2 regions of the Paenibacillus violae genome follow, and region 2 is predicted to be linked to the other one. Evidence: riboswitches for the same ligand, from Rfam matches in the RefSeq annotation. Region 2 holds a riboswitch; the other holds the start of a gene.

Region 1 (15,009 bases), on a different contig from region 2:
GGGCTAATAAGTTTAATCTGTTTACAGTTATGTGTGATGCTGATCTTACCGGTTGCTTTTGCGGAAGAGAAAAAAGCGCCTACGGTCGATTTAACGCCGAACGCGCAATCCGCGGTATTGATGGATGCAGACACGGGCACAGTCATTGCGGAGAAAAACAAAGACACCAAACTTCCGCCAGCTAGTATTACGAAAATCATGACGATGCTTCTCATCATGGAAGCTATTGACAAAGGCAATATTAAAATGGATGAGAAAGTCCGGGTCAGTGAATACGCAGCTTCTATGGGAGGTTCACAAATCTTCTTGGAGCCAGGCGAAGAAATGACGGTTCAAGAAATGCTGAAGGGCATTGCGATGGCTTCCGGCAACGATGCCTCGGTGGCGATGGCCGAGAAAATCGCAGGATCCGAAGAAAATTTTGTGCAAATGATGAACGAACGCGCGCAGCAGCTTGGCATGAAAAATACCCATTTTTCAAACTGCAACGGGCTGCCAGTCGCCAATCACTATACAACAGCCAATGATATTGCTGTCATGTCCAGAGAACTGCTTAAGCATGAAGGGATAACGAAATTTACCGGAGCTTACCAGGATTATCTGCGGAAAGAATCACCAAACCCGTTCTGGTTGGTAAATACGAACAAGCTTGTACGTTTCTATAGCGGCGCAGACGGCCTCAAAACCGGCTACACCAGCGAAGCGAAATTTTGTTTATCCGCAACGGCCAAACGGGATAATTTGCGTGTCGTGGCTGTCGTGCTCGGAGAACCGAACACCAAAACGCGAAATGCGGAGGTCACGAAGCTGTTTGATTACGCTTTTGCCCAATATACCAACTATCCTTTATTCAAATCAGGCGATAGCCTGGGGAATTTTACTGTAAACAAAGGGCAGGTTTCGACAGTGCCGTTAGTTGCGAAGCAAAATTACAGTATTTTAATGAAAAAGGGCACGGCAACAGATAACATTCGACATGAGCTGCAGTTGGAGCCAAACTTGCGAGCGCCAATTACGATGGGGCAACCGATTGGTAAAATTGTCGTATACAGCGGGGATAATGTGCTGACCGAATACCCTCTTGAGTCACCTGTAGCCGTGGATAAAGCGTCTTGGTGGAAGCTGTTCAAGCGGACGACCTCGCACATGTTCCATACAGATAATTGATGAGATTTCGCGAATAATCAGGCTTTTCTTCTAGTTTTAGCGCTTTTCTTCTAGTTTTGTCGGGGTGGCAGGAGTTCCCAACTCAGTTGTAGAAACTTAAGTTTCAAGACTTATATAGAGATCTTTGAGTGTAGCTCAAAGTCTCTCAGCTGAGGGGAGTGAACAGGTTGAGCCTGCAAATTGAATTCGAGCAAGGCCGAAGAGCGCTGATTGTTAGATTGAAAGGCGAGCTGGACCACCATACTGCCGATGTCGTCAAAGCCAGGATGGAGGAAGCGATTGCCAAAGAGCATACGCATCACTTGATCCTGAGTTTGAAAGATCTTACGTTCATGGACAGTTCAGGTCTAGGCGTCATTCTCGGTCGCTATAAGCAAATCACGAGTAAAGGCGGCAAGATGGTCGTATGTGATGTTTCGCCAGCTGTCTATCGCTTGTTCGAGCTCTCCGGAATGTTCAAGATCGTATCAATTCAGGATAACGAACGTAATGCAATGTCCAGTTTGGAGGTTGCACTATGAGTGAGCACAATTTTATGACGCTGCAGTTTGCCAGCCGTTCCGAGAATGAGGCCTTTGCACGTGTCGCTGTTGCTGCTTTCGTTTCACAATTGGATCCAACCTTGAATGAACTAACCGACATCAAAACGGTGGTTTCAGAAGCTGTGACGAATTCGATTATTCATGGGTATAACAATAAACCGGATGGTGTCATTACCATTACAACGAAAATTGAGGATGACGTAGTCCGAATTACGATTGAGGATCAGGGCTCAGGCATAGATGATTTGGAACAAGCGAAACAGCCACTTTACACATCCAAGCCAGAACTCGAACGTTCCGGTATGGGATTCACGATTATGGAAAATTTCATGGACGAAGTGGAAGTTGTGACGGCCGTCGGAATCGGAACCAAAATAAACATGTTGAAGCGAATTGAATCTAAAAAAGCTTTATACAATTAGGGGTTTGATCTATGGATGTCGATCTGAAGCATGCTTCTCACAGTTATTTAGACGATTCGGAAGTCAAACGGTTAATCGCCCTCAGCCAATCCGGAGATGGACTCGCCAGAGAAACACTCGTCAGCTGCAATATCCGCTTGGTCTGGTCTGTGGTTCAACGCTTTTTGAACCGGGGATACGAAGCCGAAGATTTGTTCCAGATCGGTTGCATCGGACTGCTGAAGTCCGTTGATAAATTCGATCTGTCCTATGATGTGAAGTTTTCAACCTATGCGGTGCCGATGATTATCGGCGAAATTCAGCGCTTCCTTCGGGATGACGGAACACTCAAGGTTAGCCGTTCGCTCAAAGAACTGGCTAATAAGATTCGCAAGACGAAGGACGAGTTATCGAAAAGGCTTGGCAGGCTTCCTACGATTAAAGAGGTGGCAGAAGAGCTTATGATCACGGCGGAGGAAGTTGTTTTCGCGCAAGAAGCGAATAAGCCGCTTTCATCGATTCATGAGACCGTTTTTGAAAACGACGGTGATCCCATTACGTTAATGGATCAAATCTCCGACGAAAGCGGAGAGAAGTGGTTCGAGAAGCTTGCGCTTAACGAAGCTATAGGGACGCTCTCCGAGCGGGAGCGGCTCATTGTCTACCTCCGCTATTTCAGGGATCAAACACAGTCGGAGGTCGCTAGCAGACTGGGTATATCCCAAGTGCAAGTATCGCGATTGGAAAAGAAGATTTTACAATCAATCAAAGATCAGATTGCGCAATAACGGTGTTAACCATGAAATAACCGTTCTCCATCAGGAGGACGGTTATTTTTTGTGCGTAGAGACATTTGCAAGATTTATGTATAATAAGTACTGCCAATATCGGTACGGATTTTTCTGAAAGCGAGAAATTATCATCAATGCTTGTATCAGTCGAGGAGTGAATCTAGTTGTACGGGAAATGGAAGGATTCGTGGTTATTTAATGTACGAAAGGATGTTTTATCAGGGATAACAGTGGCTTTGGCATTAATCCCAGAAGCGATTGCTTTTTCCATTTTAGCTGGGGTAGACCCGATGGTTGGCTTGTACGCTTCATTTATCATTGCGATAGTGATCTCATTCACCGGTGGCCGGATGGGGATGATTTCCGCAGCAACAGGCGCGATGGCCTCTCTAATGGGGCCTTTGGTAGCGAAGTATGGCATTGAATATCTATTCGCCGCCAGCATTTTAACGGGGATCATTCAATACCTCATGGGTGTGTTTAAGTTCGGTAAATTTATCACCTTCATTCCGCATTCTGTTGTTATCGGGTTTGTAAATGCCCTTGCCATTATTATTTTCATGGCTCAGCTCCCTAGTTTTGCAGGTGCCAATTGGCAGATGTACGCTATTGTCGCAGGTACCTTGGTCATCGTGTACGGACTGCCGCGGATTACCAAAGCCGTCCCTTCTGCGTTAGTCGCGATTATTGTGATGACCATCATTTCGATCAATTTGCATCTGGATGTGCGCACAGTAGGAGATATGGGGGAAATCACGCAGACACTGCCGTTTTTCCATATACCTGATTTCCATCTGTCACTGCAAGCGATCGGGGTGATTCTACCGATTTCCTTGGCTTTGGCGGTGGTTGGTATTACAGAATCCTTGATGACGGCTACGATCGTGGACGAAATGACGGAGACAAAAAGCGATAAAAACAAAGAAGTTCGTGGGCAAGGGATCGCCAATGTGTTTTCCGGTTTTTTTGGCGGAATGGCAGGTTGTGCGATGATCGGTCAAACGGTGATTAATGTGAAATCAGGAGGAAGGTCCCGTCTATCCACCTTTGTATCCGGCGTGTTTTTGCTATTTTTGATCATGGTGCTTGGTAATGTCGTGAAACAAATTCCGATGGGGGCATTGGTCGGGGTCATGTTCATGGTCTCCATAGGCACTTTCGATTGGAAATCCCTGAGAACCATAGCCAAAATTCCAAGAAGCGACGCGTTAGTCATGGTGATCACTGTCGCCATCGTTGTTGCAACGTCCAACTTAGCCATTGGGGTCTTGTCCGGGGTTACGTTAAGTGCTCTCATTTTTGGTTGGAGATCGGCAAAGATTAAAGCCTTTACCTCAATAGACGCTAATGGAGCCAAAATATATCGTGTTTCCGGCCAGTTATTTTTTGGCACAATGACTTACTTTATTGATTTATTCGATTATCGAAACGACCCTGAGACAATTACGATTGATTTTAGCAGCTCTCACGTCTGGGATCACTCCGCTGTTACGGCTATCGCTAAAACCATTGCAAAGTATGAGCAGCTGGGCAAAACGGTGATTTGCATTGGATTGAATGAGGAAAGTAAGCTTTTGGTGAAACAAGCAAGCTAAATATGTTGTAATCGCTACTTTTATAGAAATGAAAAAGAGCCGCTTTTTACCCGTTGATCCACTGGGTATGGCGGCTTTCTTTTATTCACTTATACGCCTATCGTGCAGAATGTCTGTTGTCGGAATAGAATCTTACGCAGTAAATTCCGCATAAGCCGACGATGGTATAGATGATGCGACTTAAAACCGAAGATTCCCGATGTGAATCCCCACCAAATATAGCTGAAACTAAATCCCATTCGAAGAGCCCAACTAAAAGCCAATTCAGCGCACCAATAATCACTAGTGTTAACGCTACTTTTGCCATGTTATCACCTTCTTTGTATGGAATAAGTTATCGTTATTCATTTCTTACTATGCCAATACGGGGAGGGCTTTATTCCTGGAGAATTTACCATTGAAGCGGGTGATTATGGGTAGGAAACATTTTGCATACTACTCCTATACATGGATGATACCCGTAAGTATTGAAGGGAGTGAGACCATGGCTAAGACTGGAGCTCCATACCTGTATATCCGGCTCAGGCGTAAAGCGAGTGTTCGCAAAGGAAGTGTCGTAAAGTTGCGGCATATCGCGCAAATTATTGTGGAACCTGACTATGAAACAGCCTTGAACGAGCTGATTATTCATAAGCCGCAGCAGGAGGATGGCAACCGCGTCCTGATTGATATGATGCTGATTGTGCGAAAAGTGAAAGAGCGGCACCCGGAGCTGCAAATTGAGCATTTTGGGGAACCTCATGTGCTCCTTGAGATTTTTTCTGATAATAAAAAAGCAAGCCCAGTACTCATCGGATTGGTATGGCTGCTGCTGTTCATCGGTTCAGGGCTAGCCATCATGAATTTCCATGCCGATGTCTCCATGCTGGAGGTTCACCAGAGGATCTACGAGCTGATGACGGGTAAAAAGGTAGAGCATCCGCTCATTCTGCAAATTCCGTATTCCCTCGGCATAGGTGTCGGGATGGTGATCTTCTTCAACCATTTGTTTAAAAAGAAATTTAATGAGGAACCAAGTCCGCTAGAAGTCGAAATGTTCATGTATCAGGAGAATATAAACCATTATGTGATCACCGAAGAGTATATGAAAATTCATGAGGAAGGGGAGTCGAAGGGATGACTCTCCTTGGAGAAGTCCTTCTGATTGCTTTTATCGGTTTAGCGGGAGGAATTGCCGTGGGCAGCGGCATGGTGGCCTTCCTTGTCGTTCTGGACATTATTCCGAGGTTGGCGCAGATCACACGAACATTCTCAAAAATACGTGCCTATGAAGCTGCGGTTGTGTTAGGTTCCCTTTTGTTTACTTGGGTGGATTTTAGCGATATGAAGGTGCAGCTATTTCCAATAAGCGCTTCGCTCGTGGGACTATTTGCCGGCTGTTTTGTAGGGATGTTAGCAGCTGCGCTTACTGAAATTATTAATGTGCTGCCGATTCTTGCCAAGAGAGTGGGTATGGGTTCCTATATGATTTTGCTGCTGATGGCGATGATATTCGGCAAAGTGTTTGGATCCTTGTTTGAGTGGTTGTTTTATTAAGGAATGAAGGAGGCGCACGGACATGAAAGTGATCGTCAAAACAGGGAATGACCATGAACATGAACACGATAATGTGAACGAATCAAAAGAAAATTTAGATAAACTGGCGATTGATGAGGAAGGGAATTTATCCGAGTATAATCCAATCACGAATATGACGCCTGAAGAAAAAGAGTTGAAAATTCAGGAGGACATTCCGGATAACTTAGAGGATGTAAAACGAGTTCTGGAGGAGCGCGTTGGCCTCAATCGCAGCTTTGATCTTGTGCTTAGGGAAATGGTTTTCGGGTCCAAAAGAGTAGGGATCTTCTACTGTAACGGGTTCGTCAAGGATACAGTTTTATCCGATATTCTGACACGCCTTTCCTATGCCGGTGAAAAAAGTGTTAACCACCACACGGTCGAATCTTTCATGGATTATCTAATCCCTCATAATCAAGTCAAGTCCTACAAAAAAATGTCCGAAATCGTAGGGCAGGTGCTCATGGGTGGAACCGCACTCTTCATTGAAGGAGAAACGGCAGCCATCGCCATCGACGTTAAGAGCTATCCCGTTCGATCCATCGGCGAGCCGGATTTGGAGCGGGTTGTCAGAGGCTCAAGGGATGGTTTTGTCGAAACCTTATTATTGAACGTAACACTCGTTAGACGAAGAGTGCGCGATGAGCGGTTGAAACTGGAGATTATGCAAATTGGCAAACGAACGAAAACGGATGTCTGCATCGGTTATATCAACGATATTGCGAATGCGGATTTGGTCGATGCGATTAAAGAGAAAATTAGCGAAGTGAAGTTGGATGGTCTCCCCCTTGGCGAAAAGCAGCTGGAGGAAGCTATCGTTAATAAAGGCTGGAACCCGTATCCGATGGTGCGTTACTCAGAGCGCCCCGATGTTGTGTCCGCGCATTTGATGGAAGGACATGTGTGTTTGTTTGTAGATACGTCCCCAAGCGTTATGATATTGCCAACGACCTTCTTTCATCATGTGCAGCATGCAGAAGAATATAGACAAACGCCATTTATCGGCACTTATTTAAGGTGGGTGCGGTTCGCCGGTATTATGTCTTCCATTTTCCTGCTTCCGCTTTGGTTTATGATGGTGATGGATCCTTCTTTAAAACCTGCCGGACTTGAGTTTCTTGGGCCGCAGAAAGAGGGGACACTGCCGCTGCTAGTTCAATTCCTAATCGCCGATATTGGGATCGATCTGATGCGGATGGCCGCGGTGCATACCCCGTCTCCGCTCGCCACCGCCATGGGCTTGGTAGCAGCCATTCTGGTGGGGGATATAGCCGTTAAGACAGGTTTATTCATTAATGAAGTGATCCTGTATCTGGCTCTTGCCTCCATTGGGATGTTTGCTACACCAAGCTATGAACTAGGGCTTGCTAACCGGATCATACGGCTAGGACTGCTCATTGCCGTGGCTATCTTCCATGTCCCGGGTTTTGTTGTTGGATCGACGTTGTGGCTGCTCTGGCTGGCTACAAGAAAGTCCTACAATGCCCCTTACATGTGGCCGCTCATTCCTTTCAATGCGAAAAGCTTCTTTGCGATTCTTCTTCGCCGTCCTGTACTGGCAGCCAAAACGCGGCTAAGCCTTACAAAACCGATTGACGGCACACGTCAACCCAAATCGTAATAAACTAAAAGGACAAGAGCATTCATCTTGTCCTTTTTACGATTTAGGGTAGCAAGGATATTGTCAAATGCGCTTTTCCTATGTTAATTTAAATAGTAATGCGCATTCGGCCGTTTGAGCGAAATATGAGCAGCAGCAGGTTCAGGGTGAGGGGGAAATGAAGCTATGTATTTGCATGGTACAAGTAAAATTAACGGTCAAGGTCACCTTGAAATCGGTGGTGTCGACGCAACGAAGCTGGTTGCTGAATATGGGACACCTTTATATGTGTTTGATGAAGCTCTTGTGCGTGAACGTTGCCGCGAGTTTGTAGATGCTTTCAAAGCGTCCGGTCTCAAATTCCAAGTGGCTTATGCGAGCAAAGCTTTCTGTGTGATGGCGATGTGCCGCATTGTTGAAGAAGAAGGCATGTCCCTCGATGTTGTATCGGACGGCGAGCTGTATACGGCTCTTCAAGCCGGGTTCCCGGCAGAGCGGATTCATTTCCACGGCAACAACAAAACAATTGACGAGATCGAGATGGCGATTGATGCGAAAATCGGCTGTTTCGTTGTAGATAATTTTATCGAGCTTCAAATGCTGAACGCCATTGCCGGTGAGAAACGTCAAAAAGTGAAGATTTTACTGCGCATCACACCTGGTGTTGAGGCACATACACATGAATATATTTCCACAGGCCAAACGGATTCCAAGTTCGGTTTCGATCTAGGCAACGGTTCCGCATTCCGCGCGGTGGAAGAGGCTTCCAAGCTGAGCCATTTGGAACTGCTCGGTATTCATTCTCATATCGGTTCGCAAATTTTTGAAGTGGAAGGCTTCCGCATGGCTGCCGAGAAAATGGCCAGCTTTGCCGTTCAAGTTCGTCAAGAAATTGACGTAACGTTCAAAGTCATTAACCTTGGCGGAGGCTTCGGTATCCGTTATGTGAACGAAGATACTCCGCTTCCTGTGTCCGTCTATGTGAAAGCTATTACGGATGCGATTAAAGACAATTTCGGACGCAACGAATATCCGCTTCCCGAAATCTGGGTGGAGCCGGGCCGCAGCATCGTTGGAGATGCAGGAACAACTTTGTACACCGTTGGAACGGCGAAAGATATTCCTGGCGTTCGTAAATATGTATCTGTCGATGGCGGAATGACGGATAACCCGCGCCCAGCCTTGTATGAGGCCGTGTATGAAGCTATGCTGGCGAACCGCGCAACCGAAGAGCCAACCGAGCTCGTATCGATTGCAGGCAAATGCTGTGAGAGCGGAGATATGCTGATCTGGGACGTGAACCTCCCGAAAGTGAACTCGGGCGATGTGCTTGCCGTCTCTTGCACAGGCGCATATAACTATGCGATGGCAAGTAATTACAATCGGATTCGCCGTCCAGGCGTAGTTTTTGTGAGCGAGGGGCAAAGCGATCTCGTCGTGAAGCGCGAGACGTTCGACAATATTGTCGGGAACGATCTAATTCCAGCAAGAATGAAACAAGTGAGCAAAACGGTTTAACATAGCATACAGCTGGATTTCCAGGCTGAGTAAGGGCTATCCCTCAGTTCTTCAGGACTTGAGGGATAGTTTTTTTTGCTTGCGGGAACTAGCTTTCTATACTCAACTGAAAAGGCAAATTTGTGAAATGCATCTTTTCATAGTAGAATAAGATATTATTGTCTAAAGGAGTGGACCACAATGGCCAAACAAGCAAAAATTAAACTAGCAGGCGGTGGCGAAGTTCTAATCGATCTTTTCGAAAAAGACGCGCCTAATACCGTTGCCAATTTTGAAAAATTAGCAAACTCCGGTTTCTACAACGGACTTGTTTTTCATCGCGTAATCCCAGGATTCGTGGCACAAGGCGGTTGTCCATCCGGCACAGGAACTGGTGGCCCAGGCTACCAAATCAACTGTGAAATCAACCCGAACAAACATGAGCGCGGCTCCTTGGCTATGGCTCATGCAGGCAGAAACACAGGTGGAAGCCAATTCTACATCGCTTACCAACCACAGCCTCACCTTGATGGACAACATACTGTATTCGGTAAAGTGTCCAAAGGTATGGAACTAGTTGATGCTTTCAAAGGCAGAGACTTGATGGAAAAAGTAGAAGTTGTAGAAGTTTAATACGAAAACATCGAAGAGCCTGCTGACAATCGTCAGCAGGTTTTTTTATTAGAGGGAGCTGCAGTATGGTGCTTCAACGGGAGCTGCGGGACGTAAGCTAACGGACAGAGATGACCATATTTCACAGAAATAAGGCTCTATGAAAATTTAACGGACACGAGAGCCGCTATTTACGATCATTGCGATAAAAATGGCCGTGAATTGACCCGATAACGACTCTGGAGTCCGTTAGAGCTGAGAAATGCTGATTTAACGGGAATAGCGGCTGTGAGGTCCGTTAAATGAAGGCAGAACTTGCGCACGCGATGCCAGTATTTTCCATTCAGAAGGGAGGGAACATTAGGTTAACATAGGCGGAATCGGGTTGAGGCGGCGCAAAAAGAGTCGGTTTTTGTAGGGCGAGGTAAAATAGACCTTGCTTTTTCGATGAGTGAGTGATAAATTTTTCATAAGTTACTTTTCATATGTGTGCAAACCTTCGGGGCGTGGTGAAATTCCACACCGGCGGTGATTTGATAGCAGGCTGGTTTGGCTGCTTTCGATTAGTCCGTGACCCGTTTTGAAGCTAGCGGTACCTGACATACAGCTTCGCTACGGCTGACCCGGTGAGAATCCGGGACCGACAGTATAGTCTGGATGGGAGAAGGAATACGCGAACATTAGATTCGCTATGCATACTTGTACATTTTTTCACGAGAACAAAAATTCGGCAGGTCTATGCTTTGGCATGGATACGTCGTGCTTGTTTGATTTGATCAAAAATGCAGCAAGTGTGGATGGATGAAGCTTCTTCGTGTTACCTAAACAATCTCTGGCCCCTATCCGATATGCGGAGGGGTCTTTTTGCATTCTATTTCAAAATAGCTTGGAAAGGCAGTGAACACACATGCATGTCTTGAATGATGAAGCTTATATGAGGCTCGCTCTGCAAATGGCTGAGAGTGCTCTTGGCCAAACAGGGATTAATCCGGTTGTTGGATGCGTTCTGGTAAAAGACGGGCGTATCGTGGGGATGGGAGCGCATCTGAAGCGCGGACATGGCCATGCTGAGGTTCTTGCTTTGCAGATGGCTGGCGAGGAAGCCAAGGGCAGCACGGCGTATGTCACACTTGAACCGTGCAGCCACTTCGGCAAAACGCCGCCTTGCAGCGACCGTCTCATTGAGGCCGGTGTTGCGCGCGTTGTCGTTGCGGGTACCGACCCGAACCCGCAGGTTGCGGGCACGGGAATCGCCAAACTGCGTGCCCATGGCATAGACGTGTCCGTCGGGCTGCTGGGAGAGGAAGCCTCGGCCATGAATGAGGCTTTCAATAAATACATCGTCACGCGTATGCCTTTCGTGACGATGAAAACAGCGAGCACGCTCGACGGCCGCATTGCCTCGAAAACAGGCGACAGCAAATGGATTACGTCGCCTGCATCGCGCGCATTCGTGCATACCCTGCGCCATCGGCATCAGGGGATCATGGTCGGCGTCGACACCGTCATCGCCGACGACCCGCGCTTAAGCGCGCGCGGCGACGTACCGGCTGTACAGCCGGTACGGATTGTCGCGGACTCGCGCTTGCGAGTCCCGCTGGGCGCCCAGGTGCTCACCGAGCAGGATCGTCAGCCGACGATCCTGCTCGCCACCGCACAGGCGCCCGCAGAGCGGCGTGCCGCGCTGGAAGCGCGCGGCATCACGGTCCTCACCTGCGGAGACGGCCCGCAGGTGGATCTGACGCTCGCCATGAAGCAGCTCGGCGAGCGAGAGATCGGCTCCATCCTCCTCGAGGGTGGAGGTAAGCTTAGCGGCGCCATGCTGGAGCGGCGCCTGCTGGATAAGCTGGTGCTGATGTTTGCGCCGAAAATTATCGGCGGCGGGCAAGCAGCACCTATGAACATCAGCTTCGAAGGCTTCGCGAAGATGGATGACGCAATTACGCTCGACCGGTTAAAGGTTGAGCAGTTCGGACCGGATGTATGCCTAACCGGGTATCCGGTTTTTAAGAGCTAACGAATGGAGGGCTGTCATGTTTACCGGCATTATTGAAGAAATCGGCCACATGCGCCGCATTCATAGCGTAGGTCAAGCTATGGTATTAACGATTGGCGCAAGAAAGATCCTTGAGGATGTTCATCTAGGAGACAGCATTTCGGTGAATGGCGTTTGTCTGACGGTCATTTCGTTTGACAACGAATCTTTCTCCGTAGACGTGATGCCGGAAACTTACCGCAAGACGAATTTGCGCAAGCTGCAAGCCGGAACGCGCGTGAATTTGGAGCGAGCGATGGCGGCGAACGGCCGTTTCGGCGGTCACATTGTGCAAGGACATGTAGATTCAACAGCAACGATTATTTCGCGGATTCCAGAAGAAAATGCGGTTGTTTATCGGTTCGAACCGGAGGATAAACACATTTTCCGATATATTATAGCTGGCGGCTCGATCACCATTGACGGGATCTCCCTTACGGTTGTCGATGTCACAGAACGCGATCTGGCGGTTTCCATTATTCCGCATACACTGGCTCAAACCGTTCTGCATGATAAAAAAGCAGGAGATACTATTAACATGGAATGCGATGTTCTGGGCAAATATATGGAACGACTGCTAAAGTTCGGTCCTGCTGATGCCTCAGCGGGTAACGGTAAAAAGCAAAGTACGCTATCAGCAAGCTTTCTGGCGGATCATGGCTTTATGTAAGGGTAATTAGCTTACAAAGATAGTTCGGTTAGGAGAGGTGAATATGACAGAAATAAAATTCAGCACGATCGAAGAGGCACTGAAAGATCTCAGTTTAGGGAAAGTAATTATCGCTGTGGATGACGAAGATCGCGAGAACGAAGGGGATTTTATTGCACTGGCGGATAAAACGACCCCGGAAGTGATTAATTTCATGATCAAAGAAGGCCGCGGGCTAGTTTGCACGCCGATTACGGAAGAACGGGCGAAAGAGCTTGACTTGCCGCCGATGGTCGCTAGAAATACCGATTATCATGGCACTGCCTTTACCGTTTCTGTAGACCATGTTGAGACGAGTACGGGGATTTCCGCACATGAGCGTTCAAGAACGGTTATGGGCTTGATCGATCCGGATACGAAACCGCAGGATTTCCGGAGACCAGGTCATATTTTCCCGTTAATCGCCAAAAAAGGCGGCGTACTTCGCAGAGCCGGACATACAGAAGCAGCGGTTGATTTGGCTGTTTTATGCGGCTCCTATCCTGCCGCAGTCATTTGTGAAGTCATCAAGGAAGACGGAACGATGGCTCGGGTTCCAGACCTGATGGAAATCGCTAAGAAACATGAGTTGTGCATCATTACGATTCAAGATTTGATTCACTATCGCAATCAACAGGAGAAATTGGTTGAGCGTGAAGTTGAAATTAAGCTGCCTACGGATTTCGGCACTTTTAAAGCAATCGCCTATACGAATCAACTGGATAACAAAGAGCATGTTGCCCTTGTCAAAGGAACAATTGATCCTTCCAAACCAACGCTGGTTCGTGTGCATTCCGAGTGTTTAACTGGCGATGTTTTCCATTCACATCGCTGCGATTGCGGTCCTCAACTCGATGCTGCATTAAAACAGATTGATGAAGAGGGCAATGGTGTATTATTATATATGCGACAGGAAGGTCGCGGCATCGGTCTGATCAACAAATTAAAAGCTTATGCTTTGCAAGAGCAGGGATTAGACACTGTAGAAGCGAATATTAAGCTTGGATTCGCTCCAGATCTTCGTGATTATGGCATTGGCGCGCAAATCTTGAAAGATCTTGGCATTACGCAGCTTCGCTTGTTAACGAACAACCCTCGCAAAATTAAGGGTTTGGAAGGCTACGGCCTCGAGGTCGTTGAACGCGTTCCGATTCAAATGGCAAGCAAAGAGGATAACGTAAATTATTTGCGGACCAAAAAACAAAAGCTAGGCCACATGCTGAGCTTCCATGATTCCGGCAGCGGGATCTGATCTTTCCACTTCAAATAACGGTTTTTATATAGAAAAGGAGAATTTAATCATGGCTACAATTTATGAAGGACATTTAGTATCGCAGAATTTGAAATATGGTATTGTCGTAGGTCGTTTCAATGAATTTATTACTTCCAAATTGCTTGGCGGCGCGCAGGATGCTTTGAAACGCCATGGCGTGCAAGATAGTGAAGTGGATATTGCTTGGGTACCGGGCGCGTTCGAACTTCCGCTTATTGCTCAAAAAATGGCGGAGAGCGGGAAATATGATGCTGTTATTACCCTCGGCGCTGTCATTCGTGGTTCAACGCCTCACTTTGATTATGTGTGCAGTGAAGTTGCAAAAGGTGTATCTGCCATTAACTTGAAAACAGGCATTCCAACAATCTTTGGTGTTTTAACGACAGATTCCATCGAGCAAGCTGTTGAACGCGCGGGAACGAAAGCAGGCAACAAAGGTTGGGAAGCGGCAGTAACGGCAATTGAGATGGCCAACTTGACGAAACAATTCACTTCCTAATGCTTTCTTATTATCATCTGGAATCACTGCTTCCCAGGCTGCTCGCTTTCCTGATTGCTATGACGCTCCATGATGCTGCACATGCAGGAGTTGCTTGGCTGCTCGGTGACCGGACAGCCCGGGACAGCAAACGCTTATCGCTTAACCCCTTGGTACACTTAGATGCCTTGGGGTTGGCGATGATTGTTTTTGGTCCATACGGCTGGTCGAAGAAAATGCCGGTAGAGGCTATGCAGTTTAAAAAGCCAAAACTTTATCTTACAATTGTGTATGCAGCAGGTCCTTTTACCAATTTGCTGCTCGCTTTGTTTTTCTGGTGGCTCTACTTCTTTCTTCCTGCCTTTTTCGGAGGAGCATCCGAGTCGATCACCGTGGAACAATGGCGAGTCTATTTGCAGTACGGCGTCATTGTCAATCTCATGATTTGTCTTATACATATATTACCGCTTTATCCGCTAGATGGTTGGTATATCCTTAAAGGCCTTATTCCTTCGAAAAATCAAAGATGGATGGACCGCAATCAGCTTTATGCACTTTTTCTTGTCATTGTTTTGATGATTACACCTATCGGCCAATGGGCGCTGGAACGTATTTATCCGTTTGCCGCACAGTTTGTTATGAATATATTTTCACTATGACAAGGGGGAGATGACATGAAAGTTACCTATAAGTTAGAAGCTTTTGAAGGCCCCCTTGATCTTTTGCTTCATCTTATCGATAAAAATGAACTCGACATTTATAATATTCCTGTC
Region 2 (15,009 bases):
ATGCGATCTCTTCGATTCTGTGCATGTTTGCGCCGTCCATCGGCGTGTTCCTAGGCTTGCGATTCGTGCAAGGCTTGGCGGGCGCCGCCGGGATCGTCATTTCCCGCGCAATCGTGCGCGACATGTACGAAGGCGTGGAGCTGACGAAGTTTATTGCGCTGCTGATGCTGGTGAATGGGGCTGCGCCCATCCTTGCGCCGATTGCAGGCGGGCAGATTCTGCAGTTCACTTCATGGCGCGGCGTGTTCCTCGTTCTAGGTGCGATTGGCGTGCTGATGCTGCTAGCTGCAACATGGGGGCTGAAGGAAACGCATCCGCCGGATCGCCGTTCCAAGGGCGGCCTCGCCAACACGCTGCGAACGTTCCGAGGGCTCCTCACAAACCGCATGTTCATGGGCTATGCGCTGACACAAGGGCTCGTCTTTGCCGGCATGTTCGCCTATATTTCCGGCTCGCCGTTCGTGCTGCAGGAGATTTACGGCGTTTCTCCGCAAATATTCAGCGTTTGCTTCGCCGTGAACGGGCTTGGCGTCATCCTTGCCGGTCAAGTGACGGGCAAGCTCGCAGGCAAAGTAAGCGATCACCGCTTGCTGGCAGGTGGGCTGGCCATGGCTGCTTTTGGCGGCCTGCTGCTTCTCGTTGCCGTTCTCATCGGGACGGGGCTTCCGGCCATCCTTGTCGCCTTTTTCTTCATCGTTTCCAGCGTAGGGCCTGTCTCCGTAGCCACTTCCTCGCTTGCTCTGCAAAGTCAAGGGAAAACGGCGGGGAGTGCAGCGGCGCTGCTGGGACTGCTTTCTTTTATCATCGGGGGGCTGGTTGCTCCGCTTGTTGGTCTTGGCGGCAGCCAGACTGCAGTACCGCTAGGCATCATCATTGCTTGCATGGAGATAGGGGCAATTCTTTGTTTCATAGGAATGACAAGGGGCGGAAAGACAGCGTAAACTTTTTGACGGAATGAGATGTGACTTCAAATTTTTTTCACAATTGTCCTGTATACTGAAGCAAATTAGACCAATTCATGAAAAAGGTGGAGTTACAGGATGAAGCTTATTCACAAGAAAGTGCTGGTCAGTACGCTCGCAGCAGGACTACTCATTGGCGGTGGCCTCGCGCTTCAGCATAACCAGGTATTCGCAGATGAGACGAGTACGGTAACGCCTGCACCTCAGAAGGACAAATTCAAGGATAACCATCATAAAGATTTTCGTGGAGGTTCAAATAACCAAGGTCATGGGCCGGCCAAAGGCGGTTTTGAATTCGGTAAAGGAGGAGCTTTCGATTTTGCTGCCATTCTTGGGATTGATCAGACTGTGTTGAAGGATGAGATCAAACAAGGGAAAACACTGGTACAAATCGCTCAAGAGAAAGCGAATCTGACGGAAGAAGCACTTCTGGCCAAATTGACGGAAGCTGAGACTAAGAAGATTGATGATGCAGTCACAGCCGGAAAATTGAAGCAAGAGCAGGCCGATAAAATGAAATCGGGTCTGGCGGATCGCTTGAAAAAAATGGTGGAGTCCAAACCGCATATCATGGATTTCAAAGGCGTACAACCGCGTGGAGGCATGATGCCAGGTGGGATGTTCGGAAATTCCGCAGAAATCGCAACGATCCTGGGGATCACGGAAGACGAGCTTGCTGCGCAGCGCAAAGCAGGGAAGTCTCTGGCTGAAATCGCCCAAGATAAAGGCATCACAGAGGATCAACTGATCGCGAAGCTGAAAGATAATTTAACAGATGAGCTCAAAAGCTTCGTTGAACGCAAAGGCGGAGTACCCCCGAAGAAACCGGGTACTGGTCATGAAGGCTTTAAATTCAAAGGAAAACCAGGTCATCCGGCAGCACCAGAACCATCAGCAACACCAGAGCCACCAGCAACACCACAATAAATGCAAGAAAGGTTGCCTCTATCGATCTCTGTGACCGATGGGGCAACCTTTTTATACGTTTAAATCCCCGTCTTCAAACGGTTTCGCCATTTAACTAACAGGATTCCCGCCAGCACAGCGCACACACCAATTATCGCATAAATCAAAAATTTCTCTACCCACATGAATATCGCCTGCCACTGTTCACCGAACAGGTATCCGATTCCAAAGAAAACAACGACCCATAAGGCAGAACCTGTGAAAGCATACATTGCAAAAACCCGGAATGGAATGCGAATGATGCCTACAAAGTAGAAAATAAACTGCCTGATCCCGGGTAAAAAGAAGCTGAAAAGCAGCACTTTATTGCCAAACTTTTCGTAGTAGCTCCGTGTCTTGTCCAAATGGCTGGGCTTCAGGAACAGCAGTTTGCCAAAACGCTCGATAATCGGCATCCCCAGCTTGTACCCAATCCAATAGGTAATCGACATACCGATGATCGAACCGACCCAGGCGGAGATCATCGCCGGCGCCCATCTCAGCACCCCTTTATAAGATAAATACCCTGTATAGGTCATGGTTGTATTGCCGGGAGGGATCGGAAGCGCGATGACGTCAAGCGGCAGCCCGAGCAGCAGGACCAAGTAACCGTATTGGGCAAATAGTTGTTCGATTAACCCTAGAAATTTCACTGTGAGTTCGCTCCTTCATTCTCATGCTCTAATAGAGGACACGCCATAGATAAAAGGTAGCATAAGCCTCCCAGCCTTTCCAGTTTTCAGCAAGCTGGCGAATTTGGGGGAGTGTCGGCTTCTCGTCTAAGCCAAGCACATGCTTCAGCGCGTTATGCAAACCGACATCCGCAATCGGGAAAGCGGCGGCGTTGCGCAAACAGCGCATAAGGACATAATTGGCCGTCCAAGGGCCGATGCCACGAATGCTCAGCAGTTCTTTCTCGATAGCCGCAAAATCGTTCATCTCCAGCAGCTGTTCCTTGGCCAGCCGGCCTTCGGCCATCATCTGGGCAACGCCGATTAAGTACTCGGCCTTTTTACCCGTGAATTGCAGTGCAGTCAAGGCTTCCGGTGCAAGCCCGGCAATCCGCTCAGGCGCAGGGAACGCCCAATACGTTCGTCCTTGCCAGTCCAGCCGGGTACCGAAGGCTTCCACGAGGCGTCTTTTGAGTGTATAGGCAAAAGTAAGGTTGATTTGCTGTCCCATAATCCCCCAGCTCATCGCTTCGAACAGATCCGGAATTCCCAGCAGGCGAAGCCCGCAAAAATCCTTAGTGACTTGGCCGAGTAGAGGATCGTGTCCAGCCAGCTCATAGAACGGAGCAAGGTCTGTGCTGAGATCAAACCACTCCCACACATAACGGGCGACATTTTCAAGAAGAGCTGGAGTTACAGAGGTATCGGCGCTGGATAGAATACGAATGCGAAGCTGTAAGTTATCCTCACTGTGTACAGCGATCAGCACACGGTTATCCCCAACGAGAAGCAGCTTATAAATATCTGAGTTATCCACATGGAATAAGCATTCATTGGTGGAGCGGGTCAAATAGCCAAGATTTTGCTCATATTGAAAAGGTTCAGGCAGTGGCAGTGTGAAAGAGCTTGTCTGCTCGCTCCATGTAAGAAGGGAAGGGTCAAAAGACGGCATAAGTCATTTCTCCTATAATCGGTTAGTTGGACTAGCTCTATTATCGCTGAAGGCGGCTTTCGTAATCTTGCTTTCTCATCTCGCGTCCCTTACAAGAGAGGACCCGTTTGGGTATACTGAGCTAGTAGAGGGAAGGCACGGGAGGAGCGAAGCCATGCAAGACAGGTATTGGCAAGCTATTATTGGAAATGATGCGAGTTACGATGGCACATTTTATTATGCGGTCACGACAACAGGTATCTTCTGCAGGCCATCCTGCAAATCGAGGGTGCCGAAGCGGGAAAATGTCCGGGTATTTCCTGATCGTCAGACAGCGGTTGCGGAACATTTCCGCCCTTGTAAAAGATGCCGGCCTGATGGCATTCGGCTGCCGGATGAAGAGTGGGTCGACCTAATAGCCGACTATATCAAGGAAAGTTATACCGAGCCGATTACGCTTTCGGTATTAGCCGAGCAATTCTATGCCAGCGTTTATCATTTGCAAAGGACATTCAAACGCTTGAAGGGCGTTACGCCTCTCACTTATCTTCAACAACAACGAATTGAAGCAGCTAAGAAGCTTTTAATAGAAACAGATAAGCCTGTGAATGCCATCGGTGCGCTGGTCGGCGTTGCGAATGCCGCTCATTTTGCCACTGTATTTCAGAAAAAGACGGGTGTCACGCCATCGGAATTTCGTCAGTCTGGCACTACCATCTAACCATAACCGAGGAGGGTTCTTGGATGCAAACAATAGAAGCGAAGACAGCGGCTAAATCCATATATTGGAGCGTAGTTCGTTTATTGGATAATCACTTTTTGATCGCGGCAACGGAAGACGGTTTAATTTATTTGCAATATCAAACGGGAGATGCGGAGCGAGGTATCGTTGATGCAGAAGCGTGGTCCGAATTAACCAAATGGGCTAAACATCGTTTCCCTGATTATGGCTGGATGGAGAATAAGGCCGCATTAGAGCCTTATGTGCAGCAGTTGGAGGAGTATCTGCGAGGCTCACGCAAAACGTTCACATTGCCGCTGGATCTGCGCGGGACTGATTTTCAACAATCCGTGTGGCGCGCATTAAAAGAAATACCGCATGGTGAAACGGTCAGTTATTCACAGATGGCTCAGAAGCTGGATAAAGCTAGTGCAGTAAGAGCTGTCGGTACCGCTATTGGCGCTAATCCGGTTCTCATCGTGGTGCCGTGCCATCGCGTGGTCGGGAAAGATGGCGCGTTAACCGGATATCGCGGTGGATTGGTGAATAAAGAGAAACTGTTGGTTCTGGAAAAGGTCGGGTTGTAAGCAGCAGAAAAAGGAGGAGGAGTACGTATGCAGACTGAGGTGAACCACAAGTCAGCGAAGACGCTGCTCACGAAAGCCAGCGGCTTTCTCGAGGGATATTCGCATACGCTGAACCCTTATACGGGCTGCGCTTTTGCGTGCTCTTACTGTTACGTGAGACAGATGCCGGTGGCTCTGTTCCGCACGGAGGCTTGGGGCACCTGGGTCGATGTGAAGGCCAATGCCGCGGCTCTTCTGGAGAACGAGCTGGCCAAAGCGAAGCGAAAAGGCCCGGTCACGATCTTCATGTCGTCGGCGACGGACCCGTACCAGCCGAGCGAGTATAAGGAGCGGATCACCCGCTCGCTCCTGGAGGTGATGTCCGTGCAGCCGCCGGACTTCTTGTTCGTTCAGACCCGCAGCCCGCTGGTGAAGCGGGACGCGGATTTGTTAGCGCTGCTCGGCGACCGTGTCCGAGTCAGCATGACGGTTGAGACGGACCGCGAGGATGTCCGCCGAGCGTTCACCCCGTCCGCGCCGCCGATACCGGCGCGGCTGGGGGCACTGCGCGAGCTCGCGGCTCGCGGCATTCCCGTGCAGGCCACGATAGCGCCGGTGCTGCCGAGCTCGGAGCAGTTCGCCGAGCGGCTCGCGGGCATCGTGGAGCGGGTGTGCATCGACGATTACTTCATGGGCGATGGCAGTGGGGGCAAGCGCACGGCACGCATCGGCGTGCGCGCGATCTATGACGCGCAGGGGCTTTCGGACTGGTACAGTCCGGATGCGTACAAGCGCGTGCACGAACAGCTCCTGCGGCATTTTCCGCAGGAGCGTGTGTTGGTCAGCCAGCAGGGTTTCCTGCCTGGCTGACGTTAATCCGCTTGCGCCAGCAGGGGGGCGACCCCCGTTTGACTGCGCATGCGTTGTTTGAATTCTTTGGGCGAGCATTGATTATGCCGCTTGAACAGCTTGTAGAACTGCGCCATATTGAGGATGCCAACCTCAAAACTGACTTCCATCATGCTGAGGTCTCCTGTTAGCAGGAGACGCTCGGCTTTTTTAATGCGCTTGTAATTCACGTAATCCACGAAGGATATCCCCATCACTTTTTTGAAATACTTAATAAAGTAATGATAGCTTAAATTGAGCAAGGAGCAGACGTCTTCAACCGTAATTCGCTCGCCAAGATGATTGTCGATATAATCTAGCGCCGGGCGCAAGCGAGCGATGCCTGAATCCTCCGCAAGTGCGGACAGATCACGGTTGTCATTGCGTAACATAAGCAGCAGCAGGTTCTTGATCGCCGCGCTGATGGCAAGCTCGTAACCAATTTTGCGGGACTGTGACTCTTCGAAAATCTGAAGAATAAGGTCATAAGCGGCTTGCTTCACGGCCGGATTGCTCCGGAAAAGCTCGTTGAACTGCTCAAGCGGATGCGTCAGCTCCGAGAAACAATGCAGGTAAGGCATTGTACTCAGGTCAAAATGCTGCTTGAGATCAATTTGGAAAACGATCTGCCGCAAGGGGCCGGCGGAGTATTTGTACGTCCGATGGGGCTGGGAGGAGCCCAACACGATCACATCTCCTGCGGATAACACCGTAAGTTCATGTTTGGTTTGAATAGCCAGGAGGCCTTCCATGACGACCAGGAACTCAACCTGCTTATGCGAATGCCAAAGCCAAGGCGTTGGGACACCGAAGTGAGCGGAGTCGGAGCCTAGCTCCCATATTTTTAGGAAAAGCAGCGGGTTCTGATAAATAACTTCTTCATTGACAATTTCGGAGAAAGCACTATGTGCGGATTCCATGTTTTCGTATACCTCGCTATAGGGTAGGACATTTTTGAATATGTAAAACGACGTTACAGGTAAGGTTTATCAAGAGAAAGTATAACATTGTTTACTTGCCGAGGACACTATTGAATAATAAATAGGCACAATCTTGCCTTTCATTCCGGGAAGGGACGGACTATACTCACATTATGAATGAATACGTTATCTTGGAGGGAATAAGAAGATGAGTCAAAAGCTGAAAGTAACGGTTTGGAACGAGTACCGTCATGAAAAAGAAAGTGAAATTGTACGCGCCGCCTATCCGGACGGCATTCATACAGCAATTGGCGAAGGCATTAGCGGGAATGTAGATGTCACTTATGCGACTCTAGACGATGCTGAGCACGGTTTGACCGAAGAGGTTTTGAATAACACCGATGTTCTTATCTGGTGGGGACATAAAGCGCATGACCAAGTGCAAGACGAGATCGTAGAGCGCGTTCAAAAACGTGTATGGCAAGGTATGGGGCTAATCGTGCTTCACTCCGGACACTTCTCCAAAGTGTTCAAGAAGCTGATGGGCACATCCTGTGACCTCAAATGGCGTGAAGCAGACGAAAAAGAGCGTATTTGGGTTGTTGCGCCAGGCCATCCAATCGTGGAAGGCATTGGGGAGTACATCGATCTTGAAGCTGAGGAAATGTACGGAGAACACTTTGATATCCCGCAGCCGGATGAGTTAATCATGGTTTCGTGGTTCGAAGGTGGAGAAGTATTCCGCAGCGGTTGTACGTTTAATCGTGGAAACGGGAAAATTTTCTACTTCCGTCCAGGTCATGAGACTTACCGTACTTACTACAATGAGCAAATCCGCCGCGTAATCTCCAATGCGGTTCAGTGGGCTGCTCCGTCCACACGTGAGTATCCGAAATACGGCAATCATAAGCCGCTTGAAGAAATTAAAGCGAAGGTTAAAGCTTAAATATGAATCGGGGTGCCCACGAGGTCTTTTTGCAGACTCGCAGGGCACCTTTTTTTATTTCCAGAGTGGGATGTGAAAATAGATGATCAAGAATGTGACCGTTACAACAGAAAAAAGCAGCCCGGCCGCTCGATTCGTATGAAGCAGTCTCATAGCCGCGAACATGAAGAAGTAAAAGGCAATCGACCATATAAAGTTCCACCCATGATGGTAAGTGATTCGGTCGTAAGAATACCACAGATATTCAAGCGCCGAAAAACCGATTACCCACAGGAAATAGTAAATCACTTGGCGGCGTTTGGCCGCAGGAAAGAAAGTGAGATACAGCAGCGTTGTACTTGGGAGCAGCAGGAAAGTGTTAACAAGGTCGGCCGTTTTGTGGTTCAGCAACAAATCAGGGTGAAACGACCAGGTCAAGTACTCTCGACACAGGAAATTGTAAAGCAAATTGCAGAAAGAGACAAAAAGCATAACGTCGTAGTATTTATCCCACTGCTTATAGGCTCGTGAAACAATTGCAGCTATAACGAAAAGTAGATTCGTAATTAAAATCACGTACAAGGCCCCTAGTAATGAGTCGTTGATGTAGGGTTAGTTTCTGCAAGAGTGTAAATTTTTACACGTGCTGGGGGAAGCAGAACTAGAGGGCGTTATTTTGGCTGTAGCCATCCGTTTTCCTATTTTGAAGGAACTGGAGGGTCTTATTTCCCATCACCAAGCTGCTTTAATGCCATTATTGGTGAAATAAAGGCTCATAGTTCCTCTAGATGTGCCAAATAGCGGTTTCTGGAACAAATAGGGGCTCGTAGTTCCTCTGAGTTCTAAAATTCCCGCTATTTCAGCTGAGGGACGCTTCCTAAAGACAGCAACTTTTGAATAGGGCTATAGAGCACACTGAGCGGAGATTGATTATTGGTAAGTAACGCCGAATACTCCTGTTATTTTTACGAATTATATCATTTTTGTGTTATTAACTGGAATTACTACCGCTAATCCGGTTGAATCAGGTGGTTTTCGCTTGCTGCTGAAGAAATAGAGGTAGTTCTTCCAACTATTTCAATCCCCAGACAGGCGAGGCACGAAGTAACGGTAGATTTTCCAGTTATCTCAGCTGAGACACGTTGTTATGCTCATGCCCAGCTTATGTTCCAGCTCCTGCGCCTCCTTGTGCTCAAGCTTCCGCATCTCCTCGTGCTCAAGCTCCCATTCCCACTCCTGCTAACCTCATACTAGCATTCGCCATCGCTCGCATAACGCCCAGCAATAGCGATAAGCCGTCTAACACCATCCCGTAAATGCTCCTCATTCACGAAGGAATAGCTTAAACGGATCCAGGAGCTCATCTCCCTGAGCGGATCGCAGATCACGCCAGGTACGAAGGAGACCGATTGCCGGAGGCACTCCTTCAGCAGCTGCTCAACCGGGATATGGTCCGGAAGCTGGATCCATAGGTTGAAGCCACCCTGTGGGCTAACCCAGCGCCATCCGGTGGAGATTAGCTCCTGCTCTACAATTTCTTTTCGGATCTGCAGAGCAATGCGCAGTTTCTCCAAATGCTGCTGCATTCGAGGAGATTCGAAATAATGCAGGAACATTTTCTGATTGACGAGCGGTGTGCCGTTGTCAGCTAATGATTTGGCGGTGATGAGCGATTGGATGACATGCAGGCCTCCCATGACGGCGCAAATTCGCAGCCCAGGCGCGATATATTTGCTAAAACTGCGGAGATACACGACCCAACCTTCCGTGTCATAGGTCAGCATAGGCTGAGGAGGAGGTTGGTCCATGTACATCTCGTGAATAGCGTCATCTTCAATCAGCAGACAGCGATAGCGTTCAGCTAGTTCAACGAGCTGCTTGCGCTGTGCGGACGGAACCGTATACCCGGTAGGATTATGAAAGGTAGGATTCATATAAAACAGCCGTGGTTTATGCTTCTCCATAAGCTTCTCGAGTTTCACCAGATCATAGCCGTCCGGGTTGATCTCGACAGGAATAAACCGCGCCCCCTGCTGGCGGAAAATATCAAGCGCTGCACTATACGTCGGCCGCTCAACCAAGATCGGATCCATGGGGCGGATATAGATCCGGGAGATGAGGTCGATGGCCTGCTGACCGCCTGTGGTAATCAAAAGATCGCTTGCGGCGAGCTGGAGGTTATGATGCCGAACCATGTAACGGCAGAGATACTCACGAAGCTCCTCATCCCCTTGTGCGTTGGAGTAGGTGCCCATGAGCTTAGGATAAATGTCGAAAACCTTTTTCACATGTTCGGACAAAAAAAGATTCGGCAGCAAGTTGGGATCGATCAAAGCTTGCGAGAATTGGTATGTGACAGGGATTTGCTGGATTTCTGACAGCGAGTTTTTTAAAGCGCTGGACGTTGTGAATGAACGGCCTTTTTCCGCATGCTCCGTCGGGGATTGCTCCTCCGTCTTGCAAGGACTTACGTAATAACCGGATTTCTCTTTGACGTAAACTTTCTGATGCTGCTTCAGCAGCTGATAAGCACGAAAAACGGTCAGCCTATGCACCTGCAGCTCTTCGGCAAGACGCCGGATGGAGGGGAGCTTGTCATGGGCTTGCCACTCGCCGCGATCCATGCGGGTAACCATATACTCATAAGCTTGCCTGAAAAGCAGATTAGCTTCTTTTCCAGATGTTCCTGGCGTCTTCATCCGATTTTCCCCCTCTGTTTACTCTATGATACAACAATCATTAGAAAACTGTTCTAGTGTTACACATCTGATCTGTTGCTTACCTAGTATGATACATACCAAGAGGGGGAACAGTCATGATTATTTTTAATTATTTGCTTATCTGTCTAATTTTTGGCACGACATTTCTGGCGATTAAGGTCGGGGTGGATGCGTCAGCGCCGCCATTTTTTTCAGCAGGCTTGAGGTTTTTTATTGCAGGGATGCTTTTGTTCGGTTGGTTATTGTGGCGGAAAAAAGCGACCCTAGCTCTTTTATTTCGCAAAGAAATGCTGCTAACAGGCATCGGTCTTACATTTGGCACATTCTCAACTTTGTATTGGGCGGAGCAATATGTTTCTTCCGGGATTGCGGCCGTTTTATCGGCTACTGGACCGATTATGATTCTCATGCTCCAAACCTTCGTGTTGCGTCTGAAGACGACAATGCTCTCTGTATTTGGCTGCATACTCGGCTTTGCAGGTATTATCATCCTCTTGCTGCCACAACTTGCGGTATCCGCCAACATCATTTGGGTGATCGGGAGCGTGGCGATTCTGGTCGGAGAACTGTTCTATTGTATGGGAGCTCTATATTCCAAAAAGGTCATTCAGCAATTTCCTGAGGCATCGCCGATTGCGCTGAACGCGGCGCAGATGATATGCGGAGGGTTGCTGCTGCTGATTCTTTCATTTTTTACAGAACCTGTGGACGTTCACAGCTTATTTTCTCCAAAAGCAGCCGGCTCTCTACTGTATTTAATCGTGATTGGCTCTATGGTAGGACATAGTCTGTTCTATTGGTTAGTGGCCAAAACGAATCCGGTTTTTCCAGCGACATGGCTGTACATTTCTCCATTGATTGCCCTGGCGGTGGGGGTCGTGTTTTATGGTGAGAGCATCACTTGGGTCACAGCTGTAGGCGTGGTAACTGTTATTGCCGGGACGATTTGTGCGAATCTGGATAGCTTGAAACCATTGATGCAACGGCGAAAAACGGCGTGAGTGCGAAGAATGGTAAGTCAATTGCGTTCTGTTTCATATGAAACAACATTTATAGAAATAATAACCACAGGAGCACAGGGTTGAACGGAGGCAGCACAAGTTTGATGGAATGGAGCTAAGTGATGGGTCACATAACAGCGTTGATCAGTTCATATTTGCCTGTAGTCATTGCCTTGTTATGCTTGATTGCAGCTTGGTTTTTAGGGGATTGGAGAAACTGGAAGACCTATTATCCAACTATTCTTTTTGCCATCTGCGTGGATTTTCTCATTAGCCTTCTAAGCTATAATTTCTCGCTATGGGAATTTCATAAATCCGCGGTAACGCCTAACCATACCATCGCAGATTTTATGATTGCTTTTACTAATCTACCGTGCATTGTAATGGTGTACTTACACAAATATCCACTTAAGTCGCGTCCGCTGAGACAAGTGGTCTATATTGCCATTTGGTCGGCTGTATTTACCTGCATTGAAGGACTATTTCTGTTAATAAAAATGCTTACTTATCATAACAACTGGAATTTTTGGTGGTCAATTGCGGTTTGGGTTTTCATGTTCATTGGGCTGCGGTTGCATTTTACGAGGCCGTTATGGGCGTGGTTGCTGTGTTTAGTAGGTGTGGTTTTCTTGATTCTATATTTCCATATTCCGATTGCTAAAATGAAATAATGGCAGCGTGGCAGATGTCACGATTATACAACATCAATAGCAAAAAAGAAGGAGAATTCTTCATTCTCCTTCTCCAAAGGGTAAAACTAGACACTAATATCTAGATTCCCACCCAAGTTTGGTTGAACACTTTGTTGCATCATTTGTACCATTTGCTGAGCTTGTTGCGTGGATTGATCTTTAGCCATGCTAAGAACCCGTATTTGTACAGCTTGAGCTAAGCTGCCCTGAGCTACGGACATGGAAAGCGCAGGAACGTCCATGAGTCTCCTCCTTTATGATTGATGGGCTAACAAGTTATATATCGGAAAATGAGTGGAAATATCTTAGCTTATAGCAAGGATGAAAAATCCTTGCTTTTTTTATTTTATGGTGCTAATATTCAGGAATAAATATCACTTATGTTTTGTAAGTGACCACAAACTGAATAATTGAACCTTCGGGGCAGGGTGCAATTCCCTACCGGCGGTGAGGATACGTGTATATGTATCTCAAGCCCGCGACTCCCGGCCTGTTAGGCTGGGACTGACTTGGTGAGATTCCAGGGCCGACGGTTATAGTCCGGATGGGAGAAGGTGAAAAACAGCTTGTCAAAAACTCAGGTATTTGACAGGTCTGTTTGTCAATGCCCCCGCTGATCATGAAGCGGGGGCATTGTCTCTTTTCAGAGGGTTCAATTCAAAAATTCCTTAGGAGGTTTTTGAATTGGAAAATGTATTTAAGCTAGGAACAAAGCACGCGAATGTGGTTTCAGCGCGCTCAGGGGGCATTAGCGGAGTTTGGTATGTGGCGCTAGGTGCTACGCTTTGGGGGCTCGACCCGCTCTTTCGGATCTTGCTGTTAAAAAGCTTTTCTTCCGCGCAAATCGTATTTATTGAGCACTTGCTCCTTGCCTGCTACGCGCTGCCAATACTCGTGAAGTACCGGAAAACCTTGATTGGTAAGCTGTCACTAGGAGTCATCGGCGCGTTGCTGTTCATCTCTTGGGGCGGGTCGGCGATAGCAACGATTTTGTTTACAGCCGCATTCTCGCATGGTAATGCGAACGCGATTTTACTTTTACAGAAATTACAGCCCTTATTTGCTATTATTTTAGCTCGCGTGATGCTCAAAGAGACGCTGCCTTCTAAATTTTTTGCTTATATCGCGGTGGCGCTGCTAGGCACGTATTTGCTGACATTCGGCTTTTCGTCGCCAGAGATGGGCCTCAAAGATTTGGGCACCCTAAGCTGCTTATTTTCAATTCTTGCAGCCAGCTTATGGGGCGGATCGACGGTCATGGGCAAGTTCTTGCTGCAGAAAAAACTGGATTTCCCCATTGTTACTTCGCTGCGTTTCCTGCTTGCCATCCCATTGCTGACAGTCGTACTTGTGGCTAGCGGCGATGCTTGGCACGTAACCGGAACTAGCGGCGGCTTGATACTTATTACCGTTAACATGTTATTCCAGGCGTTTTTCCCGGGCTTGCTCTCCATGCTCCTCTATTATAAGGGGCTGTCCTCGACCAAGGCGTTTTTCGCCACGTTGGCGGAGCTTGCGTTCCCCGCGGTTGGCGTCTGCGTGAACTGGCTTGTCTTCGGGCAAAAGCTAACCGTAGGACAGCTCGCTGGCTTCATCGTTATTTGGCTCACCTTGTGGGTCATGAGCCGCAATCAAAGCAAATCGGCGGCATAAAAACTCAAGAAAGAGGCTCTCCCTCGGTCACATGATGACCATGGGAAGCCTCTTTTGTTTGCCTCTCGACGTTTTCGCCGACATCTCACGAAACCTTCGGGACCTTGAGTTTACTATCCATTTGCGCTGTTTCCCCAGGCTCAAGGTAAAAGGCAACCCCGCCTCGCTCATTCGCGGCGCGGACCGTCATACCGTGATGGTCCATGATCTGCTTCACGATGGCAAGACCAAGTCCGAACTGGCCGTCTCCGCCAGAACGGAAGGGCTCAAAGAGGCTGTCCGCGATCGCTTGATCGAGCGGCGGACCATCGTTGCTGATCTGCAGCCGCGAGAATCCGGCTGCAGCTTCCTTGTTATCGCCATGGGATGACGGCGTGAGGAGAATCCGGATACCGCTTTTAGCATAGCGGAGCTGATTGTCGAGCATGTTCTCCAAGGCGATTTTCCACTGATCGGGATCGCCATGCAAGGTAGCAGGGGGGAGTTCCATCTCCCACTCGATTTCAGGACGGCGATAGCGCAGCCGTTCAACCACGTCTTCAATGACCTCGTGCAGCTCGAAAGGGCGGAACGGCTTCTCGCGAGCGGTGACATAGTTCAGCTTGTTGAGCAGCAGCAGGTCGCGAATCCGCTTCTCGAGGCGCTCGCCTTCCTTCAGAATGACGCCTAAGCTTTCGCCTAAGGTCCCTTTCGGGAAAACGCCGTCGAGAATGGACTGGGCATAACTGCGGATCACCATGACCGGGGTCTTCAGTTCGTGAGAAGTATGCTGAAGGAAAAATTGCTGCGCGCGGTCCTGGCGCACGAGACGCTGCCGCATCGCTTCAATCGCTTTGGCCAGACGTCCTACTTCATCTTTGCGCCCGGTTTCAATCGGGTCATGCCAATCTCGTTCAGCCATACGCCCAACGTGCTGCTCCATCAGAACGAGCGGACGAGTGAAATACCGCGCGATGATCAGACAGGGCAGCCATGAAATCACGATGAGACCAACCATCATCAGCATAAGTCTGCCGAACATGGTCATGACTAGGTCATTGCGATAATTGCCCCAGGCATAGGAAACGATAAAGTTGGGTTGGCCCTGAACAACTTCTTTGCGAATCACGTAAAAGATACTTTTCTTATCAATGATGGTCGTATACTTGGCAACGGGCTGTTTTTGGGCAAAAGCATCCTGTTCCATGGCTTGCATGAACGGCTCTCCACTCGTGAAAGATTTGCTAAGGGCCAGTGATTCTTGGGTTCCGCTAATCGTAAAGTGCCGAATCGCCGGAGCGCTCAAGGTTGCTGTAAAGGGAGACATCACCTTCGTTGCAATAGAGGCTTCCAAGGGGATAGTAGGTATAGCGCTGCCCGTTTGTATGCTAGTCGTCTCCGGCATTGTTTCCGTTTCTGAGGCATCAGCATCAGG

The links. Region 2 has a riboswitch for FMN ahead of RQP52_RS16675 (DMT family transporter). Riboswitches for the same ligand answer to the same signal wherever they lie in the genome.
Region 1: another riboswitch for FMN. It lies ahead of ribD (bifunctional diaminohydroxyphosphoribosylaminopyrimidine deaminase/5-amino-6-(5-phosphoribosylamino)uracil reductase RibD); the one in region 2 lies ahead of RQP52_RS16675 (DMT family transporter).

What each region holds. Positions count from the first base shown of each region.
Region 1 covers NZ_JAWCUD010000001.1:558,261-573,269, forward strand. The annotation lists gene RQP52_RS02280 (D-alanyl-D-alanine carboxypeptidase family protein) at 1-1,167, shown strand, start outside; gene spoIIAA (anti-sigma F factor antagonist) at 1,335-1,688, shown strand; gene spoIIAB (anti-sigma F factor) at 1,685-2,131, shown strand; gene sigF (RNA polymerase sporulation sigma factor SigF) at 2,143-2,898, shown strand; gene RQP52_RS02300 (SulP family inorganic anion transporter) at 3,066-4,496, shown strand; gene RQP52_RS02305 (DUF378 domain-containing protein) at 4,594-4,803, opposite strand; gene RQP52_RS02310 (stage V sporulation protein AA) at 4,981-5,616, shown strand; gene RQP52_RS02315 (stage V sporulation protein AB) at 5,613-6,032, shown strand; gene RQP52_RS02320 (spore germination protein) at 6,055-7,674, shown strand; gene lysA (diaminopimelate decarboxylase) at 7,840-9,171, shown strand; gene RQP52_RS02330 (peptidylprolyl isomerase) at 9,352-9,783, shown strand; FMN riboswitch at 10,254-10,435, shown strand; gene ribD (bifunctional diaminohydroxyphosphoribosylaminopyrimidine deaminase/5-amino-6-(5-phosphoribosylamino)uracil reductase RibD) at 10,670-11,779, shown strand; gene ribE (riboflavin synthase) at 11,796-12,467, shown strand; gene RQP52_RS02345 (bifunctional 3,4-dihydroxy-2-butanone-4-phosphate synthase/GTP cyclohydrolase II) at 12,511-13,737, shown strand; gene ribH (6,7-dimethyl-8-ribityllumazine synthase) at 13,787-14,257, shown strand; gene RQP52_RS02355 (site-2 protease family protein) at 14,257-14,895, shown strand; gene RQP52_RS02360 (segregation and condensation protein A) at 14,911-15,009, shown strand, end outside.
Region 2 covers NZ_JAWCUD010000005.1:148,286-163,294, forward strand. The annotation lists gene RQP52_RS16605 (multidrug effflux MFS transporter) at 1-941, shown strand, start outside; gene RQP52_RS16610 (hypothetical protein) at 1,041-1,889, shown strand; gene RQP52_RS16615 (DedA family protein) at 1,949-2,560, opposite strand; gene RQP52_RS16620 (DNA-3-methyladenine glycosylase family protein) at 2,589-3,530, opposite strand; gene RQP52_RS16625 (bifunctional transcriptional activator/DNA repair enzyme AdaA) at 3,685-4,230, shown strand; gene RQP52_RS16630 (methylated-DNA--[protein]-cysteine S-methyltransferase) at 4,254-4,817, shown strand; gene RQP52_RS16635 (SPL family radical SAM protein) at 4,845-5,666, shown strand; gene RQP52_RS16640 (helix-turn-helix domain-containing protein) at 5,669-6,604, opposite strand; gene RQP52_RS16645 (ThuA domain-containing protein) at 6,813-7,550, shown strand; gene RQP52_RS16650 (CBO0543 family protein) at 7,605-8,105, opposite strand; gene RQP52_RS16655 (aminotransferase-like domain-containing protein) at 8,780-10,228, opposite strand; gene RQP52_RS16660 (DMT family transporter) at 10,345-11,250, shown strand; gene RQP52_RS16665 (CBO0543 family protein) at 11,373-11,921, shown strand; gene RQP52_RS16670 (YjfB family protein) at 12,008-12,184, opposite strand; FMN riboswitch at 12,353-12,502, shown strand; gene RQP52_RS16675 (DMT family transporter) at 12,666-13,595, shown strand; gene RQP52_RS16680 (HAMP domain-containing sensor histidine kinase) at 13,681-15,009, opposite strand, start outside.